DNA from 4 places in the Modestobacter italicus genome. Region 3 is predicted to be linked to each of the others. Evidence: riboswitches for the same ligand, from Rfam matches in the RefSeq annotation. Region 3 holds a riboswitch; each other region holds the start of a gene.
The links. A riboswitch is a leader RNA that binds a small molecule or an ion and turns the genes downstream of it on or off. The one in region 3 is predicted to bind cyclic di-AMP.

Region 1 (7,456 bases), 1.6 Mb from region 3:
GGACGGGCACGCTCCCCGCGTCCTCGACCAGCTGCAGTCCTGCCTGGCCGACCACTTCCCGGTCAGTGTGGAGCACTCCACGATCCAGCTCGAGCCCCGGACGCACGCCGGGCACGAGCACCCCGCCCACCAGTGAGCAGCAGGCGACCGATCACCCGGCGGTGACGGTCATCGTCCCGATCTGGCCCAGCGCGACGTGGAAGGAGCACTCGTACTGGTAGTCGCCGGGTCGCTCGGCGGTGAAGTCGAAGGTCTCGCTGTCGCCGGGTGCCAGGATCGGGATCTGCTCGGCGATGTCCACCGGCCCCTTGCCAGGAGTGAACCGGATGTTGTGCGTCAGCTGCTCCGCGTTGCTGGTGAGCGTCAACCGCACCTGACCCGGCGCGACGGTGAAGCTGTCCGGGACGAAGACGTAATCGTCGCCGACGAGGACCGTCAGCTGCTGGACGCCGTCCGGGCCCATGGTCACCGTCCCCGGGGCGGCCTCGTCGTCGGCTGCCTCGCCTCCGCCGTCGGGATCGTCGCCGCAGGCAGCAAGAGCGACCGCGGCCAACCCGGCCAGCCCGCCGGCCAGCACCGTCCGCCGGGTGATCTGCGCGTGCACCGGGGCAGCGTACCCACCGCTACTGACGGACTTCGTATCGACCTGGGCGCCGCTGGCTGACCGTCAGATGTTGCAGAGGTCGCTGAGTGCCGCCGCCAGCATGGGCAGACCGGCGATCAGCCCGGGGGTGAGCAGGACTCCCCACAGACCCCCGGCGAGCATCCGGTGCCGCCACGGGTCCATCGGCGCCGCCGGCTGGAGCAGGCGCCCGACACGGAGGACAGCCCCCTCCTGCGCCATGGCCATGGCCGTTGCCGGTGCGCGCATCTCGACCAGGCTGACGATTGCCGAGGCGACGCTGACCCGGTCGACGCGGGCGGCTGCCGCGTCGTCGGCGAGCAGTTCGATCAGCTGGCGGGTCTGCATCGACGCGGCTCGGAACAGCCGCAGGCGCGGGAACGCCCGCACCAGCGCCTGCGACAACGTCACGGCCAGGCTGTGGCGCGCCCTCAGGTGCGCCGCCTCGTGTGCGAGCACTCCCTGCAACTCGTCATCGGACAAGGCAGCCAGGGCGCCCGTCGTCACCACGATGCACGACGTGCGCCCGGGAACGCAGAAGGCCGCCGGGGCCGAGGCGTCCATGACCAGTACGCCCAGCTGGGGATGCGGCTCGGTCACCATGTCGATCGACCGGCGCAGCTCCCGGCGGCGCCGCCACCCTGAGACGAGCTCCCGGGCGACGCAGCACAGCACCCACAGCGGTACGAGGCCGGCGAGCACGGTCCCGACCAGGGCACCGGGGAGGAACTCGGCCGAGCCGTAGGCGGTGGCGATGCTCGCTGCGCAGGCATGGAAGACCGCGCCGAGGTCGCCGGCGAGTGTGGTGACCGGGATCAACAGGGTCACACCGGCCAGCACGAACGCCGCGACGGCGCTGACGGTCAGCGCCTGCCAGGCGAGGATGGCCAACCGAGGTGCCTGCGTCGTCCATCCTGCCCTCGCCAGTCGCGGCCCTGCGACGAGGATCGCGACGCCGGTGACGGTGAGCGCGAGCCCGGCGGTCACGCCCGGCCGCCCGGCGCCGACCGTCGCTCGTTGCGAGCGGCGTCCACGGCAGTGCGGAGTTGCGCGACGGCGTCGGGCTGCAGGTCTGCGACGAAGTGCATGAGCACCTCCTGCTGGTCCCCGGACTCGGCGAGGACGTCCTGCAGCAGGGCTGCGGCGTGCTCGGCGCGGGTGCGGACCGGGCGGTACAGCCAGGCCCGACCGGACATCTCGCGGGTCAGCTGCCCCTTCCTGTGCAGGTTGTCCATCACCGTCATGACGGTCGTGTAGGCGAGGTTCCGCGAGGAGTTCAGCGCCCCGAGCACGTCCCGCACCGTCGCCGGCTCACCGCGACGCCACAGCTCCGCCATGATCGCCGCCTCCAGCTCACCGAACGGGCGCACGCTCCCACCTCTCCTGGCCGTCTCTCCGAGACGCCCCTACCGACGGCGAGGTGCTCGCCGTCCAGCTCCACCCGGTCCCGTCCGACAGCCTAGGAGCACGGGCCATCACCGGCCGCGGACGCCGGACGAGCGGGCGGGCCGTGTCCGACCGGCTCATCCGGAGCAGGCTCCACCCAGGGAGATGCCGCGGGCCGCCAGCCACGGTGCCGGGTCGGTGCGGTTCACGTACAACCCGCCGGTGTGCACCTCGACGTGGACGTGCGGGCCGGTGGACTGGCCGCGGTTCCCGACCTCGGCGATCTGCTCACCGGCGGCGACGCGCTGACCGGCGGAGACGAACGCCTGGTTGATGTGGCCGTAGAGGCTGATGGTCCCGTCCGCGTGCTGGATGTAGACCGCCAGCCCGAAGCCGTTCGCCGGGCCGGCCTGCAGGACCACACCGGCGTCGGGTGCGTAGATGGGTGTGCCGATGGGAGCTGCGATGTCGACGCCGTTGTGGTTGGTCCCCCAACGGCTGCCGAAGCACGAGGTGACGCGTCCGGCTGCCAGCGACTCGGTGCCGGCTGCCGAGGCAGCGGCCACGGCCTGCTGCCGCTTCTGGACCATGGCGTCGGCGTCGGCGTTGCCGCGGACGGTCAGGAGCTGCACCTGCGCGGCTCGGAGCTGCGCCTCCAACGCGACCTTCTCGGTCTCAGTGGAGTCGTACGCGACCTGCGCCTGGGCGAGTTGCGCCTGCGCGTCGACCGCGGCCCGGTCGGCCGCCTGGGCGGCGACGTCGCGGGCGGCGAGCGCGTCGCGGGCGGCCTGGTCCGCGCGCTGCACCTGCGCCTCGGCGTTCCGCAGGGCCTCGAGTCGCTGGGCCTGGTCGTCTCCGACGAGGTGGAGCATGGCCGCGCGCTCGAGGAGGTCCTCGGGACTGCGAGCTCCCAGGAGGGTCACCGCGCCACCCAGAGCGTCGGCACCCATGTAGCTCTCCCGTCCCAGCTCGGCGACGTCGTCCCGGGTCGCGACGGTGGCCGCCTGGGCGGTGGCCAGCTCAGCTGCGGTGCCGGCGGCTGCGGTCTGCGCCGCCGTCAGCTCCTCCGCAGCCACGCGCGACGCCTCGCCGGCCGCCTCGGCCGTGACGGTCAGGCGCTGCAGCTCCAGTTCGGCAGCGGCGAGCAGCCCCTCGACGCGAGCGACTTCTGCGCCCGCCGCATCGACGGTCGACTGGGCGGCAGCCGGCCCGGCGCCGTTGTCACCGGGGGCCGCGGAGGCGGGGGCCGACGCGAGTGTCAGGTGCAGGGTCAAGGCCGCGCCGACAGCGACGGGAGCCCAGCGGGCGAGGGTTCGGCGAGGCCTGGGTGGGGAGGTGGTCCGGTGGTGCAGGGTCGCCAAGGCGACGGTTCTCCGTTCTTCCTGACTGCCTACCGGGTTAGCTGACGGGTTCGGACGGGAAGCTGCCCTACCTGCGTGTGCAGGATTCACCCCGAGGGACGTGGGTCCCCGGTCCGCCTCGGCGATGCCTCAGCGGTTCGGCGTGCCCACCGGGGGTCCTCTGCGCGAGGAGCGGGGCCCTGGTGAACCGGGTAGAGACGCTACTACGAAGCCGCATAGTTTGTCACGGTCCGGTAACGAAGCCCGTCAGGAGACGCCGCCGTAGGAGTGCAGCCCGGTGGACACCAGGTTCACGAACAGCAGGTTGAACACGAGGGTGGCCAGGGCGACCAGGTTGGTCCACGCGGCCGGACGACCACGCCATCCGGAGGTGTTCCGGGCGTGCAGGTACGCGGCGTACAACGCCCAGGAGATGAACGCCCAGGTCTCCTTGGGGTCCCAGCCCCAGAAGCGCCCCCAGGCGCTCTCGGCCCAGATGGCGCCGGCGATCACGGCGAAGGTCCAGATCGGGAAGCCGAACACCGCCGTCCGGTGGGCCACCCGGTCCAGGGCCGCTGCGCTGGGGAGCCTGTCGGCCAAGCCGGTCGGATCGGCGCCGGAGATGGCTGAGCGCTCCCGGTGGGCGGCGACCAGGTAGAGGGCGCTGGCGACCCCGCTCACGATGAAGACGCCGAAGGAGACGATCGCGGCGGACACGTGCACCGCCAGCCAGTTCGAGCGCAGCGCGGCGACGAGCGGCCCCGACTCGGCGTACAGGTAGAGGCCGATCAGGACCAGCGCGATGACCGTCGGCCCGAGGACGAAGACGCCGATCCGCCGCAGACCCGGCACCCGGATCACCAGGACCAGGTAGACGAGCACCCCGACCAGCACCGCTGCGGTGGCGAACTCGTACATGTTGCCCCACGGGACCCGCCCCGCAGCCGCGCTGCGCGCGAGGAGGACCCCTGTCTGAGCCAGCGCCCCGACGCCGGTCAGGAGGACTCCCAGCTGGCCCCACCGGGCGCTCGGGGTCTTCTCGGTGGGCGTGTCGTCCGGCGGGAGGCTCGTCGCACCCGGGGCGCCGGCATGGACTGCGGCCCTCTGCGGTGGGTTGCGGGTGGCTGACCGACCGAACGCCAGTTCGGCGCAGAACCCGATGGCCGCGGCGCCGTACACGGCGATCGCCACGCCGAACAACGTGTCGGACAGCTCGGCGAACGTCTCAGGAGTCATGCGGACCTTCCTCGTCGGTGACGTGCTCGGGATGGGTGGGAGCCCGCCGGGGTCGACGGTGGTGGAGGAGCGCGGCGAGGAGCGCAGCACCGGCCAGCCCGGAGAGGCCCCACTCGGGCAGGGCACCCAACCGGGTCGCCACCGTGGTCTGGGTGCGCTGGGCCACCGCCCCGACGAAGACGTGGGGCTCGAACAACTCGGACCGGTCGATGACCGTCCCGTCCGGCGCGACGACTGCGGAGATGCCGCTGGTCGCCGCCACGATGACCGTGCGCCCGTGCTCGATGGCCCGCAGCCGGCTCATGGCCAGCTGCTGCTCGCTCTCCGCGGTGTACCCGAAGGTGGCGTTGTTGGTCTGGACGACGAGGACGGAGGCTCCGCCGTCCACGACCTCGGACACCAGTGCGTCGTAGGCGACCTCGAAGCAGATGACGTCCCCGAGGCGCACTCCCCCGGCATCGAGGACGCCGGACTCCGTGCCGGGCAGGAAGTCGCGGCGCAGCAGGTCGACCTGGTCGCTGAACAGCCGGAAGAAGGAACGGGCGGGCATGTACTCGCCGAAGGGCACCGGGTGCCGCTTGGCGTAGCGCTCACCCGGGCCGGTGACCGGGTCCCAGACGATGCCCGCGTTGGTCAGGTAGCGCCCCGGCCCGTCCAGGACCGCACCGATGAGGATCGGTGCGCCGATCGCCCGGGCGGCACGGTCGATGGCCGCTGACGCGTCCGGGTTCTGGTACGGGTCGATGTCCGACGAGTTCTCCGGCCAGATGACGACATCCGGTTGGGGGCTCTCACCGCGACTGACCCGGTCCGCCAGCAGCAGGGTCTGCCGCACGTGGTTGTCCAGGACGGCCCTCCGCTGGGCGTTGAAGTCCAGCCCGGAACGGGGGACGTCGCCCTGGACCACAGCGATGGTGCTCAGCTCCCCACCAGCGGACAGCTGGTCCCCGGGCAACGGCAGCCATGCCAGCCCGCCGAACGCAGGGACAGCGACCACGCCAGCGAGCGCGAGGAGACCTCGCCGCCTCACCTGGCGTCGTGCGACCCGCCGGCTGTGGTGGACCGCCCCCATGACCGGCACCGCGAGCAGCGTCCCGGTGAACGCCACGGCGAAGGTGACCAGCGGGACCCCGCCGTACGCGGCGAAGGAGGCATACGGGCCGTCGGCCTGGCTGAACCCCAGGCGCCCCCACGGGAAGCCTCCGAACGGCACGCGCGAGCGCAGGGCCTCCTGCGCCACCCACAGCGCGGCTGACCACGCCGGGGCAGCGGGGAGCCGGCTCAGCACCGCGGTTCCCGCTCCCATGGCCGCGTAGAAGGCCGCCTGCGCCAACGACAGTGCGAGCCAGGGCAGGTCGCCGACGAACACCCCGGTCCAGGTGAGCAGCGGCAGGAAGAACGCCGAGCCCATCACCATGCCGAGGGCGGCGCCGGCGCGCGCTGAGCGGCCCTGGCACGCGAGCAGCAACACCAGCGGCCCGACAGCAGCCAGCGGCCAGAACCCGAAGGGCGGGAAGGCCAGCCAGAGGGCCAGTCCTCCGGCGACGGCGAGTGGGACGGCGGCCGCCGGCCGGCTCAGCAGTCGACGGGCTGCGCCGCCGGGGCGCGTGCGGGCGGGCGCGACGACCGCGCGACCGACCGTGGGCAGGGAGGACGTCATCGGCGTCAGCGCACGGTCCGGCGCTGACCCTCGGCCAACCTCGCGAGCTCGGCGTTGTACGCCGCGAGATCGACCTCGGCCCGCCGGTCCCCCGCTCGCGCGCGACGCTCGTCCGAGCGCACCCACTGCTGGAAGACGATCGCCACGGCGATGATCGTGGGCAGCTCACCGAAGCCCCAGACGATGTTGCCCGCGGCCAGTTGATCGGTCATGACGTCGACACCCCAGTCGGCGGGGGCGTGGCGGAATGCCTGGACCAACGGGGTGCTGGCCATCATCACCGCGACGGCGAAGAAGGCGTGCAGAGGACCTGGCACGACCAGCTCGAGCAGGCGCATCGGTGCGGAGACCCGGTGCGGCCAGGGGTCCAGGCCGAAGGCCCCGCCGAACGCGAGCAGGCCCGTGAACAGGAAGAACGTCAGCATCAGCAGGCTGCCCGCCCAGTGGCGCATGAGCAGGTCGAACGCGGGGGTGAAGTAGAACCCGTAGAGGCTGCCGACGAAGAGGGTGGTCGAGACGACCGGGTGGGCCAGCACCGCGGCGGTCCGGCTGCGCATGACCAGGACCAGCAGCCTCCGCCAGACGGCTCCCCGTCCTCGGCGTGGGAGCGTCCGGATCGCCAGGCTGACCGGCGCACCGAGCATGATCAGCATCGACGACAGGACGGCGAGGACCATCTTCTGCAGCATGTGGATGGAGAAGAGCATCATCCCGTAGCCCATGACCTGGGTGGCCGTGACCAGCAGGACGCTCACGATGCCGAGGGTGAAGGCGACCGTCCGGTGGCGTGGCCATCGCACACCCCGGCGACCGAGCGCCCGGACTCCGCGCAGATAGGCGACCAGGGCGACCAGGGCCAGCGCAGGGAAGAATGAGGTGACGTCGACCTGCGGCGTGAACAGCGTCAGCAGGGTCGGTGGGTCCACGGGCATCCGCATGCCGCCCATGTCCGGGTCCACCAGGCGCCCCCCACTCCGTCCGGAGGGCTCGGCCGCCTCTCCACCCGCCTTGTCCTAAAACGCATAGTAGGCGACGTGCCGGGTGATCGGGTTCGACGGTGCGGACCGAGCCCTCGAGGGTCCGGGCCGGACCATGTCCCGCCGAGGCCACGGCGCCGGGTCAGACGTCCACGCCGCGTTCGGCGAGCCAGTTCCGCGGGTCCACCCGCCGGCCGTCGAGCCCGCCCTCGAACACCTCGAAGTGCAGATGGGG
Region 2 (7,456 bases), 1.9 Mb from region 3:
CGCCAACGCCGTCACGGAGCGGCAGTTCCTGCTCAGCGAGGACCTGCCACCTGGGCTCGACCTGGTGCTGTGGCCCGAGAGCAGCCTCGGTGTCACCGGCCCGGTGGCCGACACGCCGGAGGCCGCGCGCGTTGCTCAGCTGGCACGGAGCACCGGAGCCACGGTCGTCGCCGGCCTGAGCGAGTCCTTTGACGAGCGCTTCCGCAACGCGGCGGTGGCCTGGGATCCGGCCGGGCGCATCGTCGACCGCTACGAGAAGGTCCACCGCGTGCCCTTCGGGGAGTACATCCCGGCCCGGGCGCTGCTCGAGAGTCTGTCGGACATGACGGCGCTGGTGCCGCGGGACGCGACCCCGGGCCGCGGCCCGGGGTTGCTGCGCACCGCCGCCGGTCCACTGGGCGTGGTCATCTCCTACGAGGTCTTCTTCTCCGACCGCATCCGTGCCGCCGTCGAGGCCGGCGGTCAGATCTTGCTCGTGCCGACGAACGCCGCCTCGTACACGACCGAGGAGGTTCCTGCGACCGAGGTCGCCGCCGCACGGATGCGCGCCCTCGAGTTCGACCGTGCCGTCCTGCAGGCCGCGCCGACCGGGTACACGGCGATCGTGCGGCCCGACGGACTCGTCGTCGAGCAGACCGGGCTCAGCACTGCGGAGGTGCTCACCGCGACCGTGCCGCTGCGCACCGGCATGACCGTGTACTCCCGCACCGGCGACGGGCCCGTGCTGGCGGTCGCGGCGCTGTCCCTCCTCGCCTCCCCGTTGGCGCGGGTCGCCACTGCTCTGCGTTGCCGTCGGCTGCGGCGTGTCACGGTGGGGACGTGATCCGCAGATGCTCCGACGCCTCGGTGGACGGGCAGCGCGGCGCAACGGTTGGGCCGTCGGGTCACCGCCCGCAGGTTCGCGATGACGCAAGAACCCCGTTTGTCCCGGCGGCTGCGGCTGCGCCTCGGTGCCTTCGTCCTCGCCCTTCTCGCCGGCGCAGCAGTGACCCTGTCGGTCGACCTGCCGACCGTCGCAGAGGTGCGTTCCTGGCTGGACGAGGGAGGTGCTGCGCGCTGGCTGGTGGCTGTCGTGGGCGTCTCCCTCGCCTTGCAGACGCCCGTCTCGCGATCGGCGATCTCCGTGCTGCTGGGTGCCGTCGTCGGTTTCCCCGCAGGGTTGGCGGTGGCCCTGAGCGGCGGGCTGCTCGGTGGACTGGCCGGCTTCGCCCTGAGCCGCTGGCTCGGCCGGGAAGCCGTGGCCCGCCTGGCCGGTGCTCGGCTGGCCGCGCTCGACCGCCGGGTGGGCGCACGGGGGTTCGCCTCCGTCCTTGCCGCGCGCATGGCGCCCGTGGCGCCGTTCATGGTCGTCAGCTACGCGGCCGGCCTCAGCAGCGTCCGGCTGCTGCCCTACCTGCTCGGAACCGCGCTGGGGCTGGTGCCGTGGTCGGTCCTGTACGTCGGCATCGGCACCTCCGTGACGAGCACCGGCTTCTGGACGTCACTGGCCGGCGTCGCGCCACTCGCCGTCCTGGCGTCCTGCGCGCTGCTGGCGGCCTGGCTCTGGTGGCGGCGGCACTGGCCGCATGCCACGCCGCACATGGGCTGGAGATCCACCGCGACGAGGCGGGCCGGTCTCGGTGATGACCTGTCCACTCTCCCGCCGGAGCGACCCGACAACTGATCGAAGCAAACCCGCAGCCCTCCGCGGAATCAGGCGGTCGCTACCAGCGGGGGCCGCGAGTGAGGGACGGAGCGGCCACTGGTGGCCACCGGGCGGTACGCCGACACCCAGCCAGGAGGCAGTTCAACCCCAGGCGCGGCCGCTCTCAACAGCCAGACTGAGCCTGCCGGCGGCGCCTGATGGGCCCACGGTGACCGGCTGCGTGGTCCCGCCCGCAGCGCCGCCACCACGTCACCGTTGCTCGTCATGACACCGATGAGGCGATGAGAAGCCTCCCCAGCGGACCGTCGACCGGACCGAACACCCGGTGATGCTCGGCCTTGAGCCCGGCCGGCGGCAGCAGCGCGGCGACGTCCTCATCCTCCTCGTACAGCCGGTGCCCCTCCGCGACGAAGTCGCGTCGGGCGACTGCAGGCATGTGTCGCTCGAGGTGGTACCCGAGCGCGACGTGACCGCCGGGCCGCAGGAGATGCCTGATTGCCTCGAGTGCCTTGACCGGGTCTGACCAGAAGTAGAGGACGTGGACGGCGACGACGAGGTCGATCGGGCGGTACGCGTTCAGCGCCACCGCGTCGCCCTGTACGAGGCGAAGCCGCCCGGCCTCGATCGCCGCGCGGTTTCGGCCGGCTGCCTGACCGGCCAGAGCCGGCGACGGGTCCGCACCGAGGACGAGTGCGTCGGGGAACGCAGACAGGAGCGCGGCCAGGCCCACTCCGGGGCCGAAGCCGAGCTCGGCGACAACACGGGCCGGCGGCACCAAGGACGCCACCTCGTCGACGAGTCGCCGGTTGAAGGCCGCGTTGTTGCGTGCCATGAAGCGCCCGGCCAGGCGTCCGAGCAGCCCGGAGGGCGAGCCGAATTGCCGTCCGACCACTCCCATCACACCTCCCCCGGCGAGGGACGGAGCGACAATAGCCATGTACAGGGTGGAGCACTTCGGAACACGGTCACTCGCCAGTCACGGGTCAGCAGCCGAGGCTGATGCCGCGCGCGGCGAGCCAGGGAGCGGGGTCGACCCGGTTCTGGTACAGCCCGCCGGTGTGCGTCTCGATGTGCAGGTGCGGGCCGGTTACTTGGCCCTTGTTGCCCACCTCGGCGATCTGCTGGCCGGCGGTGACCGTCTGGCCGGCGGTCACGAAGTACTGGTTGATGTGGCCGTACACGGTGATGGTGCCGTCGGGGTGCTGGAGATAGACGGCCAGCCCGAACCCGTTGGCCGGGCCGGCCTGCAAGACGACCCCGCTCTCCGGGGCGAAGATGGGGGTGCCGATGGGAGCGGCGATGTCGATGCCGTTGTGGTTGGTACCCCAGCGGCTGCCGTAGCAGGAGGTGACCCGGCCGTTCACCAGCGCGCCCGCGCCGGCGCTGGCCTGGGCGAGCCGGGTGCGCTGCTGCTGTTCCCAGGTGGCGTTCGGATCGGTAGCGCCTCGGGCGGCGAGCAGCCGGGTCTCGGCGTCCTTGAGCTGCTGCTCCAGACCGGCCTTCTCCGCGGCGGCTGCGTCGTAGGCCTGCTGGGATGCCGCGAGCTGGGCCTGGGCGGCCGCGTCGGCGTCGGCCGCTGCCCGTACGGCCGCGTCTCGCTCGGCGACCGCGTCCCGTGCCGCCCGGTCCGCGTCCTCCTGCCGCTGCCGGACGGCCTCGGATGCCTCCAGGCGCGCGGCACGGTCCTCGCCCAACAGGTCCATGGTGGCGGCGCGCTGCAGCACCTCCTCCGGACCGGCAGCGTCGAGCAGCACGACAGTTTCTCCCAGGGGCGCGGATCCCATGAACGCCTCCCGTCCGAGAGTGGCGACGTCGTCCTGGGCCTGCGAGGCGGCGGCCTGCGCGGCCTCGAGCTCGGCGGTGGCCGCCGCCGCGGCCGACTCCGCCGCCGCGAGCTCGGCCTGCGCGGCTCGGGACGCGTCCGCGGTGGCCTCGGCCTCGACCGTCGCTCGCTGCAACTCCTCCTCGGTCGTCGCCAGGCGCTGGTTGATCCGCTCGATCTCCGCAGTGAGAGCGTCACGGCCGGGCTGGTCCTGGCCGGCGACGTTCGGCGCCGCGAGCGCTGACGGTGCCCCGCCACCGACGAGGAGCCCCGCGATGGCCACGGTGGGGATCATGAGATGACGCCATTGCCGGCCCCAGCCACGGTCGAGCCGGGCGTGTGCCGAGCGACGGACGAGAGGCGTGCGGGAGGCGCGGTTGTGCAGGGTCGCCAAGACGGCGGCTCTCCGTTCTTCCTGACCGCCTACCGAGTTAGCTGACGGGTTCGGGCTGGAAGACGCCCTACCTGGAGCGCACGCAGGTGCGCCGCCAGGATTCACCCCAGGGGATCGATGGGTCCCCGGTCCACCCGGCCAGTGGCACGGATGGTTCGGCGGGGTCCGTCCGAGGTCCTCTGACTGAGGAACGCGGCTCGGCCGGGCCGGACGGAACGGTAGTACGAAGCGTCTTAGTTGTCACGGTCGGGTAACGACTCGTCCCACACCTGCGCGCCCGAGCTCCTTGAGCGACCCCGGGCGATAGGCGGGCCGCCAGCAGGGCACTGAAGCCCGGAACACCGGCTTCGACGTCCCTCCCAGGCGACCGTCGGCATCACCTGAAGTGCACATGGATGGATCTGACGGCCGTGCCGGCGGAGCTGGAGACTGTGACCGAGAAGCGGTCCTCCAGGGGACGACTGGCGCCAGTCAAGGTCGCTCCGATGAGCCTCCGTCACCTGGGACACCACGGCTCACGACGACCGGATCGCGGGGGTCGCCGTGCGCGACACGCTGCTGGTCGACCTGGCGCTGCGCGGCCGCATCTCGGGATCGCCGCGAGGGCGTCGAGGTCGGCCTCGCAGGCTTCGATGTCCCTCGCACCGACCGAGACTGCGGATCATCGCTCACATCGCCGCATCGGCCGCGACTCACTTCCCCCGCTGCAGCGGCGCCACCGGGTCGCCGAGGCACCCTCGGCTGGCCGTTGTCCTCAGGACCGCACCGTCCCGATCTCACTGCGCTGGCCGCAACTGGTGACTGCAGGCACAGCTTCTCGGGGCAGACCGCCACCGCTGGTGATCGCCCGTGATCCCGCAGCGGACGGAACGGAGGGATTCCGTTTGGGAATTCGACGCCAGTCAACCGTGGGGCCGGGAACGACAGCTGGACGCTCGCCTACGTTCCGACCATCAGCCGACGATGCGGCGCGCGAACCGATACCCGGCCTGATCAACAGTCGTGACTGCAACAGGCTGCCCGAACGTCCGGGCGTGCACCATCTGGCCATTGCCGATGTAGAGACCGACGTGGCTGATCGGGTCATAGAAGAACACCAGGTCCCCCGGCTGCAGTTCTCCGCGGGAGACTTCCCGGCCCACGGTCGCCTGCGTTCGGCTGGCGCGCGGCAGTGACACTCCCGCAGCCGCATATGCAAACGACGTCAGGCCGGAACAGTCGAAACCGTCCGGGCCGGACGCTCCCCAGACATAGGGGTCGCCGACCTGAGCGAGGGCCATCTCGATGGCGGTGGCGCTCGCGCTACCCGGCACGACGGGCAGCGCCGCGACCTTCGGGGCGGCCAGCGTTGGACCGGCGATCTCCGTCGTGACGGCGGTCTGCTCCGCCGCGGTGAGCCGGCCGAAGTCGGATTCGTACTGCCCGATCCGCTCCTGCACCTCAGCCTGCTGCGCCTGCAGCTCAGCGAGCGCGGCCTCGGCCGCCGCGGCCGCCGCGGCCGCCTCTGCCTCGGCCGCCGCGGCCGCATCCTGGAGGAGGGCGACCTCGGCGATGATCGCGTTCGTGCGGTCGGCGATCACATCGAGCGTTGCGATCTGCTGGACGAGCTCGGTCGCGGAGTTGCTGCTGAGAAAGGCGGCCACCCGCGACCGGTTTTCGGCGATGTAGCCGCTCTGAGCAATGGCGCGCAACTGTGGCTCGTAGGCGTCGAGCATGCGCTGGGCGTCGGCCGCCTCAGCGGCGGCAACGCGCGCCGCCTCCTGCTGGCCCGCGACGATGACCTCTGCCTCGTCGATCTGCGCGTCGACCAAAGTGAGCTCCTGGGCGGCCTGCCGCACCTGCTGCATGGCCTCTGCGGCGGTCCCGGGCTCGGCGGAGGCGACCGACGGCGACAGCATGCCCCCGGCAATGAGGAGCGCCCCGACGGCGAGGACCGCACGGGGCCGGCGGGTGATCGTGCGCCATACCTGCACCGGTGACCTCCGTGAGCTGCGCCGGGCCCGGGGAAGGGACCATTTCCGTGCGCGTCGCAACCGGACGGTAGGGAACCGATGTCGACAAACGAGGGAGGGCGCGCTCGTCAGACTGCACCGTCATCTCACGTGCTCCCCACACGCCGCAGGAATACACATTGGCCCGTTGGGTCCCACCGCGAGCTAGGAAGCGGTTGACTGACAGTGGCCACATGCACTGGCGTACACCTTCACGGGGAGCGCACCCTCGTGCGCCATCTCGGCGTTGACTGCGTTGCCTGTAGATAGGCGCTGCGTGGCCGGTAGCTCTGCCAACCAGAGGTCGGGAGAGCGCCCCGATTCCCGACCAATCCCGGGTGGCCAGCGCCGCCCGCGTACTGCTCCCTACTGATCTCATCGCCGGCGCGCTGACGGTCGATGAAGTCATCCCCGTGAGCTCGGTCTGACGCGCCATGGCGCCCGCGGCCGTTCCCGAGCGCGTGACTGGTCGACAGCGATGAGATGACCACCCGCCGGGCGTCTTCATCGGGACGGAAGGTGCTTGTCTCAGCCACCCAGGAGCGTCTCACGGGCTGTAAGACGGGGAAAGGAGCTGGAGCGGTTTCCACCAGAAGCGAGTGTGTCCCGCGCCGCATCGGATGGAGGCCCTCATTTATGGGAAGCATGAGAGTCGTGGCGGCACCGACGAAGTACCCCGACGAGCTGCGTGAACGGGGGACCCGGATGGCGGTGGAGGCCCGGCGTGATCCGGCCACCCGGCCGGGGGCGCTGGCACGGGTGGCCGGGCATCTGGGGGTCAGTCCCGCGACCCTGCGCAACGGGTCACCCAGACCGAGATCAACGGCGGCTGGCCACGGCGGACGTCACGTTGCCGTCGAGAACCTGCCGGGAGACCGACCACGCGTCGCTCATGCTCCGGGTCAGCGGTTCGACGCCGGGAACCAGCCAGGACTCGTCGAACGCGGCGGCCAGGTCAGCGGCGCTACCGATCTCTGTCGGCGACGCCGCTCCGACTGCCAGTGGAAGCGGATTGACGCCGGCGAGGCGGACGTGCACGAACTCGATGGGCGTCACCGGAAGGACGCCGGCGAGCAGTGCCGCGCCCAGCAGGGGCGACACCAGGCGGGACACCAACCCGAGGTGGACGAGGGACGCGACCACGGCAGGCTCCACCTGCGGGCTCCCCGGGCCGGCGGCGAGGATGGCGTGGACCTCGTCGATGCGGCGGCGCAGTGGCTGCCGATCGGCACGCAGCGCGGCCCATGAGGTCCAGTCCGGCCCCGGGCGCCCGGCCACCTGGAAGAACGGGCCGAGCGCGGCCGCCGCGGCGAACGCGCGGTCCCCACTTCGTTGAGCGTTGGCGGGTGCGGTCACGTCGTCAGCATGCCGCCCTGATGACCGGGCGGGAGCCGGCTCACGGAGATCATCCAGCCGTTGGTCGTTGAGAAGCACCGTCGGCGTCCGGTCACCTTCTCCCCCTTTCGAGTCCTTCCCTCAAGGATGTCCCGCGACTGCCGTTCCTACTACTGCGAGTAGTAGGGGTGGGGACGAACAACGACTTGAGGAGAGACATGTACCGGTGGGTCGGACGCCGCCGTACGACGCACCCGGTCATCTGTGCG
Region 3 (7,456 bases):
GACCGGCGGTTGTAGCGGGGCTTGTGCTCGGCGATGAGCCGCAGCTCGCGGACGGCGGCCTCCAGGTCGTGCGCGCAGGGCAGCGCCTCGATCCGCTCGGCCAGCGCGATCATCTCGGTCATCCGGCTGCGCTGCTCCCCGGCGGAGAAGTAGCTGCGGACCCGGGTGCGCAGGTCGTTGGAGGTGCCGACGTAGAGCGGTTGGTCGCGCGGCCCGCGGAAGAGGTAGACGCCAGGTCCGGAGGGCACGTGCTCGGCCAGGTGCCGCTTGCGCCGCCGCTGCGGGTCGACCTGGCGGGTGAGCCCGGTCAGCTCCTCCAGCGAGCTGACGCCCAGCGGGCCGAGCCGCTCGAAGAGGCCGTGCAGCACGTCGACGGTGGCCCGGGCGTCGTCCAGGGCGCGGTGGCAGGGCTGGGTCTCGGCGGAGAAGAACGGGGCCAGGGTGCCGAGCTTGCAGTTGGGCACCTCGTCGCGGGTGAGCAGCCGGCGGGCCAGCACGGCGGTGTCGACCGAGGCGAACGGAGGCCACGGCGTGCCCGTCTCCTCGCACGCGGCGCGCAGGAAGCCGAGGTCGAAGGGGGCGTTGTGGGCGACCAGCACGGTGCCCCGGGCGAACTCAAGGAAGGCCGGCAGGACCGAGTCGATGCGGGGGGCGGCGGCCACCATCATCGAGGTGATGCCGGTCAGCACGCTGATGTAGGGCGGGATCTCCCGGCCCGGGTCGACCAGGGTCTGGAACTCGCCGAGCACCTGCCCGCCGCGGACCTTCACCGCGCCGATCTCGGTGATGGCGCTGTCCTTGGGTGAACCGCCGGTGGTCTCCAGGTCGACCACGACGAAGGTGACCTCGGCCAGCGGTGTCCCGATGTCGTCGATCGTCGCCTGCAGGTAGCGCGGCCGTTCCGGAGGGGCCGTGGGGAGCGCCACCTGCCGCCAGGCCGGCGGGACCCCCTCGCCGGCGACCGACGGGAACGGCGGTGGAACGGGGTGGGACGACACGCAGCGGACGCTAGGTCGGGGGTCCGACAGTCCCGGGGAGGCCACGCCGGACCGCGGCCGCCCCGGCGTGGCGGGCGTCGCCGCCCGGGACGCCGCCGCAGGTCGGTCGGCCGGAACTGTCGGGGGGTGCTCCTAACGTCCGCGGTGTCGGACGTGGACACAGAGAAGGAGAGCCGCCGTGCTCATCGACTGCGACACCTGCACCGTCCGGGGCGAGGGCTGCGACGACTGCGTCGTGACGGTCCTGCTGGGGGCACCACCCGGCTGGCGGGGGAGCGACCCCACCGTCGTGCCGCTGACCCGCCGGCCCGCCCTGGGCCCCGACCCCGCCGAGCGCCGCCCGGCCACCACGGACGTGGCGCACCGTGCCGCCGGCGCCACTACCGGTGACGCGCCCGGTCGTGCGACGGCCGGACGTGACGTCGGTCGCATTGACACCGCGGCCCCGGACCCGTGGAGCGTCGTCGACCTCGACGAGGTGGAGCGCCGAGCGGTCCAGGCTTTGGCAGACTTCGGCCTGGTTCCGCCGTTGCGTCATCAGGATGCGTCGTCGCCGGGCGACCGGCACGTGAGCTGACAAATCCCACGCGTGCGATTTGTCAGCTCTGGCCCCCACTCCGGGGTTTGACAGGGCTTCATCTCGATCCGGTCACGGCCTTAGGTTCGTCGTGTCGGAGAGGGACGTAGTCGCCACTGAGGGTGACCCCGCTCGGACACCGCCGAACCACCGGACCGCTCTGCGGCGAGGTGGACCGGGGACCCACCGCAGTCCTGGGGTGAGTTCTCACGTGCGCCGGGAACGGGGCACACGCGCCGACGACGGCGCGCCGAGACAGGGCGTTCCTTCGCCCGAACCCGTCAGCTGACTCGGTAGGCGGTCGAGTGGAAGAAACGGAGTCCGCCGCCCGTGGCGCGTCCTCAGTCCGGTGCCCTGTCCGCCCTGCGCCCGTCCGGGTCCGCTGCCGCTCCGGCCCGCACCGGTCGTGCCCGGGGCCTCGGACGGGTCAGTACCGGGCTGCTGCTGGCGCTCGCCGTGGGCGGGACGCTGACCGCGCTGCCGGGCAGCGCGTCGGCCGCGCCGGCGGTCACCCACGCCGCCACGGCGGACGAGGCCACCGCGCTCCTCGCCGACGCCAACCGTGACCTCGAGGCCGTCACCGAGCAGATCAACGAGGCGCAGGACACCCTGCGCGAGCAGCAGGCCGCCGCCGACGCCGCAGCGCAGGCGGTCACCGACGCCCGGGCCCAGCTGGCCGCGCTGGACGCCCAGATGCGCCAGGTCGCCCGCAGCGCCTTCACCGGCGAGAACCTGTCCCGCTTCAACGCGCTGATGACCAGCGGCTCGGCGGAGGAGTTCCTCTCCCAGGTCACCACGCTGGACGCGATCGCCGGCCACACCGACGACGTGCTCGCCCAGGTCGGCGCCGCCGCCCAGGCCGCGCAGCAGGCCAAGGCCGACGCCGACGCGGCCACCGCCGCGGCGGAGCAGACCCTCGAGGACGTCACCGCCAAGAAGGCCGACCTGACCTCCGCGGCCGCCGACTACCAGGCGCAGTACGACGCGCTCAGCGTGGTGCAGCAGCGGGCGGTCGTCGCCGAGTCCGCCGGCCCGGTGCTGGAGCCGCCGGCCGAGGTGGTCGCCTCCAGCGACGCGGCCCAGGTCGCCGTCGACACCGCGATGGCCCAGCTGGGTGACCCCTACGTCTGGGCCGCGTCCGGCCCCGACGCCTTCGACTGCTCCGGCCTGACCCAGTACGCCTACGCGGCGGCCGGGGTCACCCTGCCGCACTCCAGCGCCCGCCAGTCGACGATGGGCACCGCGGTGTCCCGGGCCGACCTCCAGCCCGGTGACCTGGCCTTCTTCTACAGCCCGGTTAGCCACGTGGGCATGTACATCGGCAACGGCCAGATGGTGCACGCCTCCACCTCCGGCCAGCCGGTGATCGTCTCCACCGTGGACATGAAGGGCTACGTGGGCGCCCGCCGTCTCGTCGGCTGAGCCGGGCGGTCTTCCCGAGCGGCTCAGGCAGCCTGCCTAAGCTCGCCGTCGTGCCCGCGCAGACCCCCTCGGACCGGCCCGCGTGAGCACCGCGCAGGTGTCAGCCCCCGCCGCCCCCGGCACGCGCCGGGCGGCGCTCGCGGTGGCCGTCCTGCTCGGCCTGGCGCTCGCGGTGGTCATCGCCGTGGTCACCCCGTGGGACCTGCTGCCCACCCCCGCGGGTGGCCGCACGCCCGTCGACCCGTCGGCGGCGTTCACCCCGGCCCAGATCGCCCGCGCCGAGGACTTCGCCGGCGCGCTGCGCCCCGCGTCGCTGGCCTCCCTGCTGCTGGGCCTGGCTGTCTCCGCCGTCTTCGGCCTGACCCGCGCCGGGGCGGCCACCGCCCGCGCGGTCGCCCGGCCGCTGGGTGGCGGCTGGGTGTGGCAGGTGCTGCTGGGCACCGTCGCCATCCTGGCCGTGGGCCGGCTGGTCACCCTGCCGCTGGCCGCCTATGCGGAGGTGGTCCGGCACCGCTACGGACTGTCCACCCGCGGGTGGGGGCTGTGGGCCCGGGACGTCGCCACCTCCACCGGCATCGACGCCGGCCTGACCGCGCTGGGCCTGCTGGCGCTGGTCGCGCTGGCCCGCCGTGCGCCCCGGACCTGGTGGGCCTGGGCCGGCGGGGCCGCCGCCGCGCTGGTCGTGGTCGGCTCGTTCCTCTACCCGCTGCTCATCGAGCCGGCGTTCAACCGCTTCGACCCGATGCCGGCCTCGCCGCTGCGCACCGAGCTGCTCGCCCTCGCCGACCGCAGCGGCACCCCGGTGCAGGACGTGCTGGTCGCCGATGCGAGCCGGCGGACCACGGCGCTCAACGCCTACGTCTCCGGGTTCGGCTCCACCCGGCGGATCGTCGTCTACGACACGGTCCTCGACCAGCTCTCCGACGCCGAGATCGAGTCGATCGCCGCCCACGAGCTGGGCCACGTGGCCACCGACGACGTCCTCACCGGCACGCTGATCGGCGCGCTGGGTGCCGGCGCGGGCGTCGCGCTGCTGGGCTGGCTGCTCGGCGCCCCGCCGCTGCTGCGGCGAGCAGGCGCCACCGGACCGGGCGACGGGCAGGTGGTGGGTCTCCTCCTCCTGCTGCTGGCGGTGGGCACCCTGGTGTCCACGCCGGTGCAGAACCTGGTGTCCCGGCACATCGAGGCGCGGGCCGACCTGCACGCCCTCGACCTCACCGACGACCCGGCGTCCTTCGTCGCGGTGCAGGAGGCGCTCGGCGTGGCCAACCTGAACGACCCCGACCCGCCCGCGGTCTGGCAGTGGGTGTTCGGCTCGCACCCCACCGCGGCCCAGCGGGTCGCCTTCGCCGGCGACTGGGTGAAGGACCACGGCGGGTGAGCCGCACGCTGGTCGTCACCAACGACTTCCCGCCCCGGCAGGGGGGCATCCAGACCTTCGTCGCGGCGCTGCTGGCGACCCGGCCGGCCGGGTCGCTGGTGGTGCTCGCCTCGGACCACCCGGGCGCCCGCGAGCACGACGCCGCGCTGCCCTACGAGGTGGTCCGCGCCCCCACCGGGATGCTGCTGCCGACCCGCGCGACCGCCCGCACCGCCGCCCGGCTGGCCCGCGAGCACGGCTGCCGGACCGCCTTCTTCGGCGCCGCGGCGCCGCTCGGGGCACTCGCGCCCGGCCTGCGCCGGGCCGGCGTGGCACGGCTCGTGGGCGCCACCCACGGGCACGAGACCGGCTGGGTCGCCCTCCCCGGCGCGCGGCAGGCGATGCAGCGCATCGCCGGGGGGCTCGACGTGCTGACCTACATCAGCCGGTACACGCACAGCCGGCTCGCGCCGGCCCTCGCCGGCCGGACCGAGCTGGTGCAGCTGTCCCCGGGCGTGGACGTCGACCGGTTCAGCCCCGCCGCCGACGGCGGCCCGGTGCGCGAGCGCTACGGCCTCGGGGACGCGCCGGTCGTCGTCTGCGTCTCCCGGCTGGTGCCGCGCAAGGGGCAGGACACCCTGGTCCGCGGCTGGTCGCAGGTCCTCGCCCGGCACCCGCGGGCCCGGCTGCTGCTGGTCGGCGGCGGCCCGTCGGAGGCCGCCCTGCGGAAGGAGGTCCGGGCCCGGGGGCTCGGGCACTCCGTCGTCCTCACCGGGGGAGTGGCGCCCGAGCGGCTGCCCGAGCACTACGCGGCCGGGGACGTGTTCGCCATGCCCTGCCGCACCCGCCGGGCGGGGCTGGACGTCGAGGGCCTCGGCATGGTGTTCCTCGAGGCGGCCGCCTGCGGGCTGCCGGTCGTCGCCGGCACCTCCGGCGGCGCCCCGGAGACGGTCCTGGAGGGGGTCACCGGGCACGTGGTCGACCCGCGGTCACCCTCCGCCGTCGCCTCGGTGCTGGCCGACCTGCTCGACGACCCGGCCCGGGCCCGGGCGATGGGCGCCGCGGGCCGCGGGTGGGTCGAGCAGCGCTGGTCCTGGACGACGATCGGTCAGACCTTCGCCGCCCTGCTCGAGCCCTAGCGGAGTCCCAGCGCTCGGAAGTGATGCGCTGGGACTCCACTCAGCGGGCGTAGAGGGCCTCGACCTCGTCGCCGAACTCCTTCATGACCACACCGCGCTTGAGCTTGAGGCTCGGCGTCAGGGTGCCGTTCTCCTCGGTGAAGTCGACGCTCAGCACGCGGTACTTCTTGATCGCCTCGGCGTGCGAGACCGCCTTGTTCGCCTCGGCGACGGCGGCGTCGAGCTCGGCGCGCAGCTCCGGGTCGTCGCGGAGCTGCTCGGGGGTGAGCGACTCGTCCTTGCCGGTGCTCTTCAGCCAGGCCGGCAGCGCCTCGACGTCGAGGGTCACCAGCGCGGCGATGAACGGCCGCTGGTCGCCGACGACGATGCACTGGCTGACCAGCCGGTGGGCGCGCAGCCGGTCCTCCAGCACCGCGGGGGCGACGTTCTTGCCGCCGGCGGTCACCAGGATCTCCTTCTTGCGGCCGGTGATCCGCAGGAAGCCCTGGGCGTCGAGCTCACCGATGTCGCCGGTGTGGAACCAGCGCTCGGCGTCGATCGCCTCGCGGGTGGCCTCCTCGTTCCGCCAGTAGCCGCGCATCACCACCCCGCCGCGGAGCAGCACCTCGCCGTCGTCGGCGATCGCGGCGTCCACGCCGGGCAGCGGCCGGCCGACCGTGCCGATCCGGATGGCCGCGTCGTGGTTGACCGCGGCGGCGGCGGTGGTCTCGGTCAGCCCGTAGCCCTCGAACACGGTGACCCCGATGCCGCGGAAGAAGTGGCCCAGCCGCTCGCCCAGCGGCGCGCCCCCGGAGATGGCGCCCTCGCAGCGGCCACCGATCGCGGCCCGCAGCTTGCCGTAGACGAGCCGGTCGAACAGGGCGTGCTGGGCGCGCAGCAGCAGACCCGGACCACCGGTGTCCTGCGCGCGGGACCAGTCGACGGCGACCTGAGCCGCCCGGTCGAAGATGCGCCCCCGGCCGCTCTCGTCGGCGGAGGCCTTCGCGCTGTTGTAGACCTTCTCGAACACCCGGGGGACCGCGAGCAGGAAGGTGGGCTGGAAGCGGCCGAGGTCGCCGAGCAGGTCCTTGACGTCGGGGGTGTGCCCGAGCACGACCCGGTTCTGCATCGCGCCGATCTCCAGCACGCGCGCGAGCACGTGCGCCAGCGGGATGAACAGCAGCAGCGAGGCGTCGGCGTTCAGGTGGTCGCGCAGCAGGCTGATGCCGTTGCGGATCTCGAACAAGAAGTTGGCGTGGGTGAGCTCGCAGCCCTTGGGCCGGCCCGTCGTCCCGCTGGTGTAGATCAGCGTCGCCAGGCTCGCCGAGGTCAGCGTCGCCCGCCGGGCGGTCAGCTCGCCGTCGGGCACGTCGGCGCCCGCGGCGGTGAGGGTGTCCAGCGCGCCGTCCTCGATGACCCACACCGACCCCAGCTCCGGTGCCTCGGCGCGCACCGAGTCGACGGCGGCGGCGTGCTCGGCGGTCTCGACGACCAGCGCCCGGGCGCCGGAGTCGGACAGGATCCAGGCGATCTGGTCGGCGCTGGAGGTCTCGTACACCGGGACGACAACGGCGCCGGCGGTCCAGATGGCGAAGTCCAGGACGGTCCACTCGTACCGCGTCTTGGCCAGCAGGCCGACCCGGTCGCCGGGCTGCACGCCGGCGGCGACGAGCCCCTTGGCGACGCCGGCCACCTGCCGGGCGAACGCGGCGTAGGTGACGTCCTCCCAGTGCCCGCCGCGCTGGACGCGCAGGCCGACCGCGTCGGGGTGCTCGGCCGCGTTGGCCGCGACCATGTCCGTCAGGGCGTCGTCGGGCCCCACGGTGGCGGTGGGGGGAACGCTCAGCTCGCGCACGCCGGTCCTCTCTGCGCGCCCTGCCCGAGGCGCCGTCGCCTCCGGCCCGGACGGGGGTCGGTCCGCCAATCTAGCGCGCCCGGGCTCCTGCGCAGCAGGCCAGCGCCCACCCGAGGGGGACAGCCG
Region 4 (7,456 bases), 1.7 Mb from region 3:
GCGCCACCAGCTCCCCGAGCAGCCCGAAGCCGAGGTTGGAGTAGTGGAACCGGCGGGCCGCGCCGAGCACGACGTCCTGGTCGGTCAGCCGCAGCTCCTCCAGCGACCCGCCGGGCACCCGCTCCCACCAGCCGCCGGGGCTCTCCGAGGTGGCGCCGGCCAGGTGCGACAGCAGCTGGCCGACGGTGCGCTCACCCAGCGGGGTGCCCGGCACGTGCCGCTCGAGCGGGTCGTCCAGCCCCAGCCGGCCCTCGTCGCGCAGCCGCATCACCGCGACGGCGGTGACCGTCTTGCTGATCGAGCCGATCCGGTACTGGACGTCGGTGTGCGGCTCGGCGACGGCACCCCGGCCGGTCGACCAGGCCAGGCCGCCGTCCCGGACGACGCCGGCCACCAGGCTGGGCGCCCGGCCGTCGCGCTGGACCCGGGCGGTGCGGGCCAGCAGCGTGCGCGCGGTGGAGGGCAGGACCGGTTCGACCATGCGCGGAGGCTAGCCAGCGACCGCGGCGGGCGTGTCGAGCGGCAGCCGGCCGGTGCGCCGGGCCCAGCGCTCGAACACGACCGTGCACAGCGGCGGGACGGAGGCGACCAGCGCGAGCAGCGCGGTGCGCGGCGTCCAGCGCAGCACCCGCCAGGCCAGCAGGCTGACCAGGACGTAGCCGACGAAGACCGCGCCGTGCACCGGGCCGGCCAGCTGGACGCCGAGCTCGGAGGTGCGCAGCACCCACTTGACGAACATCCCGGCGAGCAGGAGCACCCAGGACACCGCCTCGGCGACGGCGACGGCGCGGAACACCCGCGACACGGTGCGGGGGTCGGTCAGGGCTGCGGGCACGGCGTTCCTCCGGTCGGTGGGGCGGCCAGGTCATCGTGCCGCCCGGGCCCGTGTGGCCCCGCGCACGCCCCTGGACCGACGGTGCCCCGGCCACCGTGAGGCGGCCGGGGCACCGGTGTGCGGTCGCTCTGCTACCCGAGGCGGCGCATGGCGGTGATGCTGCCCATGGCGTCGATGCTGGAGATCTTGACCACGTCACCGGACGTCGGCGCGTGCACCATCTGGCCGTTGCCGATGTAGATGCCGATGTGGCTGACCGGGCTGTAGAAGGCGACGAGGTCACCCGGCTGGAGCTGGGCGCGGGTCACCGCGGTGCCCATCCGGGCCTGCGTGCTGCTGGAGTGCGGCAGCGAGATCCCGGCGGCGGCGTAGGCGAACTGGGTCAGCCCGGAGCAGTCGAACGAGTCCGGGCCGGCGGCCGCCCAGACGTAGGGCTTGCCCTTCTGGGCCAGCGCGGTGCTGACCGCGGTCGCCGCGGCACCGCTGGCAGCCGGGGCTGCAGCGGCCGGTGCAGCCGCCGCGCTCGAGGAGCTGGACGAACCGGCCGAGCTGCTGCCGGCCGAGCTGGACTGGGCCCGCTCCGCCCGGGAGGCGGCCTGGCTGGCCCGCGCAACGGCGTCGGCGGCGGCGGCCCGTGCGGCGGCAGCCGCCTCGGCCTCGGCCCGGGCCTTCTCCTCCGCGGAGAGCCGGTCGTAGGCCGCCTTGTACTCGGCGATCTGGGTGTCGAGGTCGGCCTGCTGGGCGGCGACCTGGTCGACCAGCGTCTGCGCGTCGGCGGTCGCCTTCTCGGCGGCGGCCTCGGCGGCGTCGGCCTGCTCGGTCGCGGCCTGCGCCGCGGCGAGCACCTCGTTGTTGTGGTCGGCGATCGTGCCGAGGGTGCCGACCCGGTCGAGCATGTCGTCGGCGGAGGTGCTGCTCAGCATCGCCTGCAGGGTGCTCAACTGGTCGCCGGTGTAGGCGCTGCGCGCCACCTGGCGGACCTGGTCCCGGGCGGTGCCCACAGCGGCCTCGGCGGCCTGCACCTGCTGGCGGGCCTGCTCGGCCTCCGCCTGCTTGGTGGTCAGCGCCTCGCGGGCGTCGTTGAACCGCTCCGTGACGACCTCGAGGTCGTGACCGCGGGCCGCGACGAGGGCCGCGGCCTCCTGGGAGGTGGTCGGCTGCTCCGGGGCGGCGAACGCCGGCAGCGGAGCGAGGACGACGCCGCCGGCGGCGACCAGGGTGAGGAGGACCCGACGGCCGGTGAGGCCACGACGGGCAGAGCGGTGCGTACTCGCCATGTTCGGCGGGTGTGTCCTTTCTTCCACCTGCCGCCTACCGAGTTAGCTGACGGGTTCGGGCGGGAAGACACCCGGTACCTCGTGCCCGTGCGCGGGCAGCGAGGTGCTTCACCCCAGTGCTGCGGTGGGTCCCCGGTCCACGGGCTCGCGGGTGTCGCTGCGAGCCGCTGTGGTTCGGCGGCGGTCCTGGCGGTCGCCACCGCGGCGGTGGCTGAGCTGCCCGTTCGGACCGTCGCCGACCGTACGTGCGGAGTGGACTGATGACAAACGCCTCGTCCAGATTTGTGGAGAAACTCCTGGCGTGTGCTCCGACACGCTCACAGCGCGTGACAGGCTCGCCGAGTGCGGGGCCTGGGACGGCGAGAGTTCTGTCTCGTCCTGCTGCGGCGGATGGCCGACACGCGACCTGACCTGGTCGCCGACGCGCTCCCCCGGCTGGGTGCCGACCGCGCCCAGGCCCGGGCGGCGCACCGCCGCTGGCAGGCCCTCGGGCACGCGCCGCGGGGCCCGCGCGGCCTGGCGGCGCAGCTCGCCGTCCTCGGCCCGCCGGCGGAACGTGACGAGGTTCGCACCGGCGACCTGCTGCTGGTCGCGCACCGCTGGCCGCTGCCGCTGTGGCCGCACCTGCGGTGGGAGGTGCTGGCCGACCCGGGCGGGGAGGTGCTGGCCCAGCAGCTGGTCCGCGCGGCGGGCTCACCGGTCCCGCCGGCGTCGGCCGGGCTGCTGGTCTGGGAGCACGTGGTCGCCGACGTCGCCGCGCTCCCCGGTGCGGCGGCCGCCGACCCCGGCGTGCCACCCCGCTGGGAGGTGCACCTGCCCGACGGCACCCGGGCGCGGTTCGTCTGGGGGTTGCTGCAGCAGGTGGACCCCCCGGCATGATCGGGCGCGTGCCGCACCTCACCCCCGCCGTGTGGGACGACCCGGTCGTCCAGGAGCTGACCTCCGCCCAGCAGACCGAGATGCGCGTCCTCTACGACGGCGACATCGAGCCGGGCGTCAAGCCCTCGGCCGAGGACATCGCGGTCGTGCTCGTGGCCCGGGACGACGACGGGACGCCGGTCGGCTGCGGGGCGCTGCGCCCGCTGGGACCCGGCGCGGCGGAGCTGAAGCGGATGTACGTCGTCCCGGCCGCGCGCGGCCGCGGCATCTCCCGGCTGCTGCTGGTCGCCCTGGAGGCCGAGGCGGCCGCCCGGGGCTGGACGACGCTGCGCCTGGAGACCGGCACCCGGCAGCCCGCGGCCGTCGGCCTCTACACCGCGGCGGGCTACCGGCCGGTCGAGGCCTTCGGGCACTACGTCACCGACGACACCGACGACTCGCTCTACTTCGCCCGGGTGCTCGCGTGACCGCCGCCCGGTACGACGCGGTGGTCGTCGGCGGCGGGCACAACGGCCTGACCGCCGCCGCCTACCTGGCCCGGGCCGGCTGGTCGGTGCTGGTCCTGGAGCGGCGCGAGGTGCTCGGTGGCGCGGCGATCAGCCAGCAGGTCTTCCCCGGCGTCGACGTCCGGCTGTCGGCGTACTCCTACCTGGTCAGCCTGCTGCCGGACCGGATCGTCACCGACCTGGCGCTGCCGCTGACTCTGCTGGACCGGCCGGTCGCCTCCTACACGCCTCTCCGCCGGGAGGGCGCGCACCGCGGGCTGCTCGTCGAGCGGGACGAGGGGCCGGGGACCGCCGCGTCCTTCCGCGCGCTGACCGGCTCCGACGACGAGCTGACCGGCTGGCAGCGTTTCTACGGCCGGCTGAGCACCCTGGCCGAGGACCTCGCGCCCACGCTGACCCGACCGCTGCCCTCCCCGGCGGAGCTCGCCGGCCGGTTGCGCGACCCCGGCATCTGGCACGACCTGCGCGAGCGCCCGCTGGCCGACGTCGTCGCCGACCACCTCGCCGACGACGACGTCCGCGGGGTGGCGCTCACCGACGGCCTGATCGGCACCTTCGCCGACGTGCACGCCGCCGACGGGCTCGCTGGCCGCTGCTTCCTCTACCACCTGGTGGGCAACGGGACCGGCCGCTGGCGGGTGCCGGTGGGCGGAATGGGCGCGGTCAGCGGTGCGCTGGCGGCCGCGGCCCGGGCGGCCGGGGCCGAGCTCGTCACCCGGGCCACCGTGACCGCGCTGGAGACCCGCCCGGACGGCGTCACGGTGCACTGGACCGACGACGAGGGCGCGGCGCACGCCGCGGACGCCGGGTACGCGGTGGGCGGGGCCGCCCCGGCGGTGGTCGACGACCTGCTCGGCAGGCCGCCGGCGGTCCGGCCCTCGGGCTCGCAGCTGAAGGTCAACATGGTGCTGCGGCGGCTGCCCGGCCTGCGCTCGGGCGCCGACCCGCGGCGTGCCCTCAGCGGCACGCTGCACGTCGACGAGGCCGCCTCGCAGATCGACGCCGCGTACGCCCAGGCCGCCGGCGGGCAGCTGCCCGACGTCGTCCCGTTCGAGGTGTACTGCCACTCGCTGACCGATCCCTCGATCGTCGGCGGCACGGGCCTGTCGACGCTGACCCTGTTCGGGCTGCACACCCCCGCCGAGCTCTACGCCGCCGACCCGGTGGGCACCCGGGAGGAGGCTGTGCGCCGGGTGGTCGCCCAGCTGGACGAGCACCTCACCGAGCCGCTGGCCGACTGCCTGGCGCTGGACGCCGACGGCCGGCCCTGCCTGCAGGCGTCGTCCCCGCTGGACGTCGAGGCGGCGCTGGCGATGCCGGGCGGGCACATCTTCCACGGCGACCTGTCCTGGCCGGTCGCGGACGAGCCGGAGCAGGTGGGCACCTGGGGCGTCGCGACGCCGCACCCGCGGGTGGTGGCCGCCTCCTCCGGCGGGACGGTGCGCGGCGGGGCGGTCAGCGGGCTGGGGGGCTTCGCCGCGGCCCAGCACCTGCTCGGTACCGACGGGTGAGCGCCGCAGAAGTGGGCACCGCAGGACCAGGTGAGCCGGAACGGCCGCAGCGCAGACCCCAGGAGAACAGATGAGCACCCCGCACCGAGACGACGACGACCGCGCGCAGCGGCAGGTGCCGCGGAACCGGTTCCGGCTCATCGTCATCAGCGTCGTGGCCCTGGTCATCGTTGTGGCCTTCGGCTACATGCTGCTGGTCGGCCTGAACGCCTGAGCGCCTCCTCGCACCGGTCCGACGGGCGCGACCGACCGGCAGCTGGTCAGATGGCGCTGGTGCACGTGGTGGAGGAGGCGCGCGGCCTGCTGGTGACGATCCGCGGCCGGCTCGCCGGCCGGGACACCGCGCTGATCGCCGCCGGCCTGACCTTCTACGCCGGGATCGCCGTCGTCCCCGTGCTGGTGCTCTCCCTGGCGCTGACCAGCTGGCTCACCAGCCCAGCGACCGTCCGCGAGCTCACCGACCGGCTGGGCGAGGTGCTCCCCGACCAGCTCGGCGCCCCGGACGCGCTGGCCCGGCTGGCCGAGGCGGGCACCTCGCTGACCCTGCTGCAGGCGGTGCTCACCCTGCTGCCCATCTCGCTCTACGGCGAGGGCATCCGCCGGGCGCTGCTGCGGTTCAGCCCGGCGACCGACCGGTTCACCGCCTGGCGCGGGCGGCTCCTCTCGCTGCCGCTGCTGCTGGTCGCCCCGCTGCTGCTCTACCCGCTGCTGCTGGTGGGCCGGGCGCTGGCCGAGCTCGCCGACCGGCCCGGCTTCGGCGCCACCCTCGCCGGCTTCGCGCTGGGCTACTACTCGGTGCTCGGGGCGCTGACGGTGCCGCTGATCTGGGTGTTCCGGGTGGTCGCGGCCGGGCGGCTGCGGTGGGGCCCCGTCGTCGTCGGTGCGCTGTTCACCGCGGCCTCGCTGTCGGGCTTCCTGCAGGGGTTCGTGCTGTTCCTGTCCCTGCCGCTGGACCTCGGCGCCCCCTTCGGCGGGCTCACCGTGGTCGGCGGGGTCGCCGCGGTGTCCTTCTGGCTGTTCCTGCTGCACTTCGTGCTGATCGCCGGCTGGCTGTTCACCGAGGCGCTGGACGCGCGGGTGCGCCGGGGCCGGGCCGCCCGGGAGGCGCCGCCGGTCAGCTGATCGGGTGCTCCTCGATCAGCCGGTCCCGCTGCTCGGCCACGTCGTAGGTGGGCTCGGGCAGCCGCGGGTCCAGCTCGGTCAGCGTCTCGAGCAGCAGCCGGCCCACGGCCCAGTTCCGGTACCACTTGCGGTCGCTGGGGACGACGTACCAGGGGTTGGTCGGGGTGCTGGTGCGGTCCAGCGCGATCTCGTAGGCGCGCTGGTAGGCCGGCCAGAGCGCACGCTCGTCGAGGTCGCCGGGGTTGAACTTCCACCGCTTCGCCGAGTCGTCGAGCCGGGCCAGCAGCCGCTCCTTCTGCTCCCACGGCGAGATGTGCAGGAAGCACTTCACCAGCGTGACGCCGTCGTCGGCCAGCTGGCGCTCGAAGCGCACGATCTCGGTGTAGCGGCGCTCGATGACGTCGGGAGCGGCCAGCTCGCGGACCCGGCCGATCAGCACGTCCTCGTAGTGCGAGCGGTCGAAGACGCCGATGATCCCCGGCTCCGGCACCGCGCGGCGCACCCGCCACAGGAAGGAGTGCCGCAGCTCCTCGGGGGTGGGCTTCTTGAACGCGGTGACCCGCACTCCCTGCGGCTGGACGGCGCCCACGACGTGCGACACCACGCCGCCCTTGCCGCTGGTGTCCATGCCCTGCAGCAGGAGCAGCACCCGCCGCCGGCCCCCGGTGGAGCCCTCGGCGTAGAGCCGCTCCTGCAGCTCGGCCAGCTTGTCGCCCTCGGCGAGCATCACGTCGCGGGTGCGCTCCTTGGACCCGGGCGACAGCGGGGTGGCGCGGGGGTCCAGCGAGGAGAGCTGGACGGGCGGCGCCGGGGCGCGCAGCAGGTCGCGCAGGGAGTCGGCCATGCGCGCAGCCTAGAGACGCAGGTCAGGCCGTGGGGGACTCGACCGACGGGAGGACGGCGGCAGCGAGGAGGTCGACCGCCACCACGGCCGCGAACGCCGCACCCCAGCGGGGGGAGGCACCCCAGGCCAGCAGCACGGCCGCCGCCCCGAAGACCAGCGCCTGGACGACGAGCCGGCCGGCGGTCGAGGGGTGCGCGGCCCGGGGTGCGGCGAACAGCCCCCACAGCACCGCAGCCGCCACCGGCAGGCCCACCGCCAGCGCCGCCCGGACCGCGACCGGGCCACCCAGCTGCCAGCCGCCCCACCCCAGGACGGCGAGCGCCGCCAGCTCCAGCGCGAAGGCCACCGTCGCGTTCAGCCAGGCCAGTCCGGTGCCCATCGCCGCCTCCACTGTGAGCAGTGCTCTCGTCTGCGAGCACCGTACTCACCACGGCGTTCCGTGTCGAGAGCACCGCTCTCCCACAGGCAAAGGAACCTATGCA

Region 1: it holds a riboswitch for cyclic di-AMP, as region 3 does, so the genes downstream of both, MODMU_RS09310 (M23 family metallopeptidase) here and MODMU_RS16820 (C40 family peptidase) in region 3, are expected to answer to the same signal.
Region 2: it holds a riboswitch for cyclic di-AMP, as region 3 does, so the genes downstream of both, MODMU_RS07645 (M23 family metallopeptidase) here and MODMU_RS16820 (C40 family peptidase) in region 3, are expected to answer to the same signal.
Region 4: it holds a riboswitch for cyclic di-AMP, as region 3 does, so the genes downstream of both, MODMU_RS24875 (C40 family peptidase) here and MODMU_RS16820 (C40 family peptidase) in region 3, are expected to answer to the same signal.

The regions. Positions count from the first base shown of each region.
Region 1 is NC_017955.1:1,902,295-1,909,750, reverse strand. It holds gene MODMU_RS09330 (cation diffusion facilitator family transporter) at 1-136, shown strand, start outside; gene MODMU_RS09325 (plastocyanin/azurin family copper-binding protein) at 152-604, opposite strand; gene MODMU_RS09320 (M56 family metallopeptidase) at 668-1,609, opposite strand; gene MODMU_RS09315 (BlaI/MecI/CopY family transcriptional regulator) at 1,606-1,992, opposite strand; gene MODMU_RS09310 (M23 family metallopeptidase) at 2,146-3,282, opposite strand; cyclic di-AMP (ydaO/yuaA leader) riboswitch at 3,382-3,522, opposite strand; gene ccsB (c-type cytochrome biogenesis protein CcsB) at 3,616-4,584, opposite strand; gene lnt (apolipoprotein N-acyltransferase) at 4,574-6,244, opposite strand; gene MODMU_RS09295 (cytochrome c oxidase assembly protein) at 6,250-7,170, opposite strand; gene MODMU_RS09290 (M23 family metallopeptidase) at 7,364-7,456, opposite strand, start outside.
Region 2 is NC_017955.1:1,565,394-1,572,849, reverse strand. It holds gene lnt (apolipoprotein N-acyltransferase) at 1-823, shown strand, start outside; gene MODMU_RS26820 (TVP38/TMEM64 family protein) at 905-1,663, shown strand; gene MODMU_RS07650 (class I SAM-dependent methyltransferase) at 1,908-2,543, opposite strand; gene MODMU_RS07645 (M23 family metallopeptidase) at 2,629-3,762, opposite strand; cyclic di-AMP (ydaO/yuaA leader) riboswitch at 3,873-4,032, opposite strand; gene MODMU_RS07635 (C40 family peptidase) at 4,815-5,834, opposite strand; gene MODMU_RS26815 (hypothetical protein) at 6,672-7,208, opposite strand; gene MODMU_RS07620 (M23 family metallopeptidase) at 7,406-7,456, shown strand, end outside.
Region 3 is NC_017955.1:3,511,521-3,518,976, reverse strand. It holds gene MODMU_RS16830 (DEDD exonuclease domain-containing protein) at 1-998, opposite strand, end outside; gene MODMU_RS16825 (hypothetical protein) at 1,234-1,575, shown strand; cyclic di-AMP (ydaO/yuaA leader) riboswitch at 1,706-1,890, shown strand; gene MODMU_RS16820 (C40 family peptidase) at 1,906-2,997, shown strand; gene MODMU_RS16815 (M48 family metalloprotease) at 3,080-4,378, shown strand; gene MODMU_RS16810 (glycosyltransferase family 4 protein) at 4,375-5,496, shown strand; gene MODMU_RS16805 (AMP-dependent synthetase/ligase) at 5,537-7,330, opposite strand.
Region 4 is NC_017955.1:5,230,145-5,237,600, forward strand. It holds gene MODMU_RS24865 (serine hydrolase domain-containing protein) at 1-481, opposite strand, end outside; gene MODMU_RS24870 (DUF3817 domain-containing protein) at 491-835, opposite strand; gene MODMU_RS24875 (C40 family peptidase) at 967-2,112, opposite strand; cyclic di-AMP (ydaO/yuaA leader) riboswitch at 2,129-2,302, opposite strand; gene MODMU_RS24880 (hypothetical protein) at 2,503-2,991, shown strand; gene MODMU_RS24885 (GNAT family N-acetyltransferase) at 2,988-3,458, shown strand; gene MODMU_RS24890 (phytoene desaturase family protein) at 3,455-5,008, shown strand; gene MODMU_RS28830 (hypothetical protein) at 5,079-5,222, shown strand; gene MODMU_RS24895 (YhjD/YihY/BrkB family envelope integrity protein) at 5,273-6,130, shown strand; gene MODMU_RS24900 (PPK2 family polyphosphate kinase) at 6,123-6,974, opposite strand; gene MODMU_RS24905 (YrdB family protein) at 6,997-7,353, opposite strand.